2 regions of the Alicycliphilus denitrificans K601 genome follow, and region 1 is predicted to be linked to the other one. Evidence: predicted binding sites of a transcription regulator. Region 1 holds the regulator's gene; the other holds the start of a gene.
The links. The regulator sigma-54, encoded in region 1, starts transcription at its own class of promoters, with help from an activator protein. The targets are predictions, from matches to a motif close to TGGCANGNAANCTGCTTT.

Region 2: the regulator sigma-54 is predicted to act here: its motif matches at 1,898-1,915, upstream of ALIDE2_RS01065 (TorF family putative porin).

The regions. Positions count from the first base shown of each region.
Region 1 covers NC_015422.1:4,639,569-4,642,756, reverse strand. Annotated here, with positions in the region: gene lptA (lipopolysaccharide transport periplasmic protein LptA) at 1-122, shown strand, start outside; gene lptB (LPS export ABC transporter ATP-binding protein) at 131-919, shown strand; gene ALIDE2_RS21970 (RNA polymerase factor sigma-54) at 969-2,522, shown strand; gene ALIDE2_RS21965 (acyl-CoA thioesterase) at 2,536-2,979, shown strand; gene ALIDE2_RS21960 (methyl-accepting chemotaxis protein) at 2,981-3,188, opposite strand, start outside.
Region 2 covers NC_015422.1:245,967-249,154, reverse strand. Annotated here, with positions in the region: gene ALIDE2_RS01075 (ammonium transporter) at 1-744, opposite strand, end outside; gene glnK (P-II family nitrogen regulator) at 767-1,105, opposite strand; gene ALIDE2_RS01065 (TorF family putative porin) at 1,125-1,856, opposite strand; gene ALIDE2_RS01060 (YifB family Mg chelatase-like AAA ATPase) at 1,995-3,188, shown strand, end outside.

The DNA.
Region 1 (3,188 bases):
CCGGCGGCCGCGTGCGCGCCGTGCTGTCGCCCAAGGAGCCGGCCTCGGGCACGGCGGCGCCGCCCGCGCGCACCGAGCCGCCCGTGCTGCGCCCCACTCCCAGCCTGGGTGGCATGCAGTGAGCGCGGTCGTGGACGAGACGCGCGCGCAGGGCGCGCCCGGGGCGCCGCAGGACGGCGCCAGCCGGCTGGAGGCGCTGCACCTGCAGAAGTCCTACGGCAGCCGCAAGGTGGTCAAGGACGTGTCGCTGGTCGTGCAGAAGGGCGAGGTGGTGGGGCTGCTCGGCCCCAACGGCGCGGGCAAGACCACATCGTTCTACATGATCGTGGGCCTGGTGCGCAGTGACGGTGGTGACATCCGCATCGACGGCCATTCGGTGGCCAACATGCCCATACACCGGCGCTCGCGCCTGGGCCTGTCCTACCTGCCGCAGGAGGCCTCGATCTTCCGCAAGCTCAACGTGGAGGACAACGTGCGCGCGGTGCTGGAGCTGCAGACGGACGCGGACGGCCGGGCGCTGCCGCGCGACGAGATCGAGCGCCGGCTCACCGAGCTGCTGCAGGAGCTGCGCGTGGACCACCTGCGCCAGTCGCCCGCGCTGGCGCTGTCGGGCGGCGAGCGCCGCCGCGTGGAGATTGCCCGGGCGCTGGCCACGCAGCCGCGCTTCATCCTGCTGGACGAGCCCTTCGCGGGCATCGACCCGATCGCCGTGATCGAGATCCAGCGCATCATCGGCTTCCTGAAGGCGCGCGGCATCGGCGTGCTCATCACCGACCACAACGTGCGCGAGACGCTGGGCATCTGCGACCACGCCTTCATCATCAGCGACGGCCACGTGCTCGCACAGGGCACGCCGTCGGAAATCGTCGACAACGCGGAAGTGCGCCGGGTCTACCTGGGCGAGCACTTCCGCATGTGAGAGACATGGGCCGCGGCACGACGCGAGGCCGGACGGCGGGGGCCGGGCCATGAAGCCCAGCCTGTCGCTGCGCGTCTCGCAGCACCTGGCGCTCACGCCGCAGCTGCAGCAGTCCATCCGCCTGCTGCAGCTGTCCACGCTGGAGCTGGCGCAGGAGGTCGAGCAGATGCTCGACGAGAACCCCTTCCTGGAGCGCACGGTGGACGACGCGCCGCTGGATGAGCCGGTCGCACCCCCGTCGGACGAGGGCGGCCGCCGGGCCGAGGATGCTACGCCTTCAGGAGCTGCTGACGCAGATTGGACGGGCGATGAGGGCCAAAACGATGCTCAAATGCCCGATATCGCCGCTCCCACCGACTGGGACGGCGACACCGACATACCGGGCGACGACCGCGAGTGGGGCAGCGATGCGCCCGCAAGCGTCGGCAGCGGCTCTGGCGATGGCGACGAGGCCGACGCCGCGGACCTGGCGCACGGCCACGAATCGCTCGCAGACCACCTTGAGCGCCAGGCCCTGGCGCTGCGCCTGTCCGAGCTGGACATGGCGGCGCTGCGCTTTCTCATCGGCTCGCTCAACGACGACGGCTATCTGGACGAGCCGCTCGAATCCCTGGCCGCGAGCCTGGCGGACACGGGCGACCCCGAGCAGCTCGATGAGCTGGTGCACCGCCTGACCGTGGCTCTGCGCCTGCTGCAGAGCCTGGACCCCGCGGGCGTGGGCGCGCGCGGCCTGGCCGAATGCCTGGCGTTGCAGCTGCAGGCGCTGGACCGGGAGGAGGAGGGCGACCCCGAGGTGATCCAGGCCGCGCTGTGCATCTGCCGCCAGCCGCTCGACCTGCTGGCGCGGCGCGACGTGCGCCGCCTGGCCCAGGCCTGCGCCGCGAGCGACGACCTCACGCGCGCCGCCATGGCGCTGATCGCGCGGCTGGAGCCGCGCCCCGGGCGGCGCTTCGCCGACGTGGAGCGCAACGTCATCGTGCCCGACGTGATCGTCAGGAAGATCGGGCGCGGCGCGCAGCAGAGCTTCAGCGTCCGCCTCAACCCCGACGTGATGCCGCGCCTGCGCGTGCACGACGTCTACGCCAACGCCCTGCGCGGCGGCAGCAAGGGCGACGGCCACCAGGCGCTGCAGGCCAGGCTGCAGGAGGCGCGCTGGTTCATCAAGAACATACAGCAGCGCTTCGACACCATCCTGCGCGTGTCCAGCGCCATCGTGGAGCGGCAGAAGAACTTCTTCGTGCATGGCGAGCTGGCCATGCGCCCGCTGGTGCTGCGCGAGATCGCCGACGAGCTCGGCCTGCACGAATCCACCATCAGCCGCGTGACCACGGCCAAGTACATGGCCACGCCCCAGGGCACGTTCGAGCTCAAGTACTTCTTCGGCTCGGGCCTGGGCACCGAGACCGGCGGCAGCGCGTCGAGCACGGCGGTGCGCGCGCTCATCCGGCAGTTCGTCGCCGCCGAGGATCCGCACAAGCCGCTGTCGGACGGCCAGATCGCCGACATGCTCAAGGAGCAGGGCATAGAGTGCGCGCGCCGCACCGTGGCCAAGTACCGAGAGGCGCTGAAGATCGCGCCCGCCAACCTGCGCAAGGCGCTATAGAAAGAGATACCCCATGGCACGCATCGTCTTCGACCTGCCGGCGCACTTCGGCTTCAGCACAGAGCTGCAGGTCTACATCAGCCACGTCAACCAGGGCGGCCACCTGGACAACGCCCAGCTGCTCAGCCTGGTGTCGGAGGCGCGCGTGCGCTTCTTCAAGTCCCTGGGCTATACCGAGGCGGACGTGGCGGGCCTGTCCACCGTGGTGGGCGACATGCTGGCGCAGTACAAGTCCGAGGCCTTCCATGGCGAGACGCTGCGTGTGCAGATGACGCCGCAGGATTTCAACCGCTACGGCTTCGACCTGGTGTTCCGCATGACGGAGAAGTCCCAGGGCCGAGAGGTCGCGCGCGGCAAGACCGGTATCGTCTTCATCGACCGGGCCGCGCGCAGGCCCGCGCCCATTCCCGAGCCCGTGCGCCAGCTGCTGCTGGTGGCCGGCTCGGCACCGTCGTAGTTCAAGCCAGCAGCCTTTGCGCGGCCGCTCCCTGCGGCAGTCTGAAGGCCGCGACCAGCTGCGCCAGGTCCTGAGACTGTTGCCGCAGCGACTGCGCGGCCGCCGTGGCCTGCTCGACCAGGGCGGCGTTCTGCTGGGTGCCCTGGTCCATCTGAGAGACGGCCGAGCCGATTTCGGCAATGCCCGTGCTTTGCTCCTGGCTGGCGCTG
Region 2 (3,188 bases), 600 kb from region 1:
CGTGAACGCCTCGCGGCCAAAGCCTATGCGCTTGCCCACCATGTAGGCGCCCACCAGGCCGGCGATGCCGGCGTTGATGTGCACCACGGTGCCGCCCGCGAAGTCCAGCGCGCCGTCCTGCGCCAGCAGGCCGCCGCCCCAGACGATGTGCGCCATGGGCACGTAGCTGAAGGTGAACCACAGCAGCGCGAAGATCAGCACGGCCGAGAAGCGCATGCGCTCGGCGAACGAGCCCACGACCAGCGCCACGGTGATGGCCGCGAACGTGCCCTGGAAGGCGAGGAACACGTACTCGGGTATGGTCGCGAGCGCGCCGAAGGTCTCCGGGCCCACGCCCTGCAGGAAGGCCTTGGACAGGTCGCCCACGAGCCTGCCCTCGCCCGAGAACGCCAGGCTGTAGCCATAGAGCGACCACAGGATGGAGATGAGCGAGAAGACCACGAACACCTGCATCAGCACCGACAGCATGTTCTTGGCGCGGCCCAGGCCGCCGTAGAACAGGGCCAGGCCGGGGATGGTCATCAGGATCACGAGCAGCGTGGAGGTCAGCATCCAGGCGGTGTCGCCGGAATCGACCTTGGGCGCGGGCGCGGCTTCGGGGGCCGTGGCCGGCGCGGCGTCGGGCGCGGGCGCGGCAGCTGCGGCGACGGGCTCGGGTGCGGCGGCGGGCGCCTGCGCCAGCGCGGCGGTGCCGCCGGCCAGCAGGTGAAGGCCCAGCGCCAGGGAGGCAAGCAGTTTTCTCATGTTGGATTCTCCGTGGCTGGGGTCAAAGGGCCTGCCCGCCGGTCTCGCCGGTGCGGATGCGCACGACCTGCTCCAGGTCGGCCACGAAGATCTTGCCGTCGCCGATCTTGCCGGTGCGCGCGGCGCCCTCGATGGCCTCGATGACGCGCTCGGCCAGATCGTCGGCCACGGCGGCCTCGATCTTCACCTTGGGCAGGAAGTCCACGACGTACTCGGCGCCGCGGTACAGCTCGGTGTGGCCCTTCTGGCGGCCGAAGCCCTTCACCTCGGTCACGGTGATGCCCTGCACGCCGACGTCCGACAGCGCCTCGCGCACCTCGTCGAGCTTGAAGGGTTTGATGATGGCGGTGATCATTTTCATGATCGGCTCCTTTGCTGGCTTACAGAGTCTTGGACAGGGTGACGATCAGGCGCGCCTTGTTGGCGTCGCCGAAGAACCCCTTCTTGTTGGCGCCCGCGACGGCTGCGGACAGCGATAGGCCGGCGCCGAAGTCGTAGGCCCCGCCCACGCTGTAATCCACGTAGCTGGGCACGCCCAGGTCGCGGATGTCGCCAGCGAAGCGCGTGTAGCCCACGGCCGCCTTGAGCGTGACGCTGGGCGCCACCTCCCTGGCAAACGCCAGGTTCAGATAGCCCGTGTTGCGACCGCGCAGGCCCGACGTCTTGGCGCCGGCCCAGCCGAAATAGTCCTTGGACACGGTGTGCGAGTACTTGGCCGTGAGCGGCCCCCAGGTGGCCGCGCCGTACAGCTCGGTGGTGTTGCCGGCGGTGTTGCCGGGGTAGATGTAGGCGAGCGCGCCCAGGTCCAGGTCCAGCGCGCCGGCCTTGAAGCGGTAGCCGCCGTACAGGTCGGACTCGATCGAGTTGCCCTGCAGCCAGTCCACGCTGGAATTCCAGTTGCCCAGGTAGAAGCCGCTCTCGCCGAACGTGTAGTCGAAGCCGCCCTGGATGGCCGGGCTCACCGCCTTGATGCGGTGCACGTCCTGGTCCTGGCCGCGGAACTTGTAATTGCTGGTCAGCGCCACGTTGGCCGTCAGCTCGGCGCTCGCCAGCACGGGCATGGCCGCGGCCACCAGGGCCAGGCTCAGGGACTTCAGGGATGCATGGGACATGGTTCCTCCGGGGTTGTGTGTGGAAAGCGGACACAACCCCCAATGCACGGACCGTGCCAGCCACCATGCAGGTACATTTGGCAGCCAGGGCGCGGTCCCGCCGCAGGGCCGTGCACCAGATTGGGGAGGGTTCACGCGATGAGTCTTGCTTTGGTGCAAAGCCGCGCCCTGCTGGGCCTGCAGGCAAGCGCCGTCACCGTGGAGGTGCATCTGGCCAACGGCCTGCCGAGCTTCGCGCTCGTGGGCCTGGCCGACGTGGAGGTGAAGGAGGCGCGCGAGCGCGTGCGCTCGGCCCTGCAGAACGCGGGGCTGGAGTTCCCCACCAACAAGAAGATCACCGTGAACCTGGCGCCGGCCGACCTGCCCAAGGACTCGGGGCGCTACGACCTGCCCATCGCCCTGGGTATCCTGGCCGCCAGCGGGCAGATCGCCGCTGAACGCCTGGCGGGCTGGGAGTTCGCGGGCGAGCTGTCGCTGTCGGGCCTGCTGCGGCCCGTGCGCGGCGCGCTGGCCACCAGCCTGGCGCTGCGCGCCGAGCAGCCGCCCGTGCGCATGGTGCTGCCGCCGGGCAGCGCCGAGGAGGCCGCCCTGGTGCCCGGCGCCGAGATCTACCGCGCGCGCCACCTGCTGGACGTGGTGCGCCAGTTCCTGCCCGCAGCCGCGCCGCCGCAGGAAGACAACGACGGCTGGCAGCGCCTGGCGCCGGCCGCGCCCGCCGTCCACACCAGCAGCCCCGACCTTGCTGACGTGAAGGGCCAGGCCGCCGCCAAGCGCGCACTGGAAATCGCCGCAGCCGGCGGCCATGGGCTGCTGCTCGTGGGCCCTCCGGGCTCGGGCAAATCCATGCTGGCGCAGCGCTTCGCCAGCCTGCTGCCGCCGATGAGCGTGGAGCAGGCGCTGGAGAGCGCGGCCATCGCCAGCCTGGCCGGGCGCTTCACGGGCGCGCAGTGGATGCAGCGCGTCACGGCCAGCCCGCACCACAGCTGCAGCGCCGTCGCACTGGTGGGCGGGGGATCGCCGCCGCGGCCCGGCGAGATCTCGCTGGCGCACGAGGGAGTCCTGTTCCTCGACGAGTTCCCCGAATTCGCACGCAGCGCCCTGGAGGCCCTGCGCGAGCCGCTGGAGACCGGCCTCATCACCATCTCGCGCGCGGCGCAGCGCGCCGAGTTCCCGGCGCGCTTTCAGCTCGTCGCCGCCATGAACCCCTGCCCCTGCGGCTTCGCGGGCTCCGCCCAGCGCGCCTGCCGCTGCACGCCGGACCAGGTGGCGCGCTACCAGGGCAAGCTGAGCGGCCCGTTGCTCGACCGCATAGACCTGCACGTGGAGGTGCCG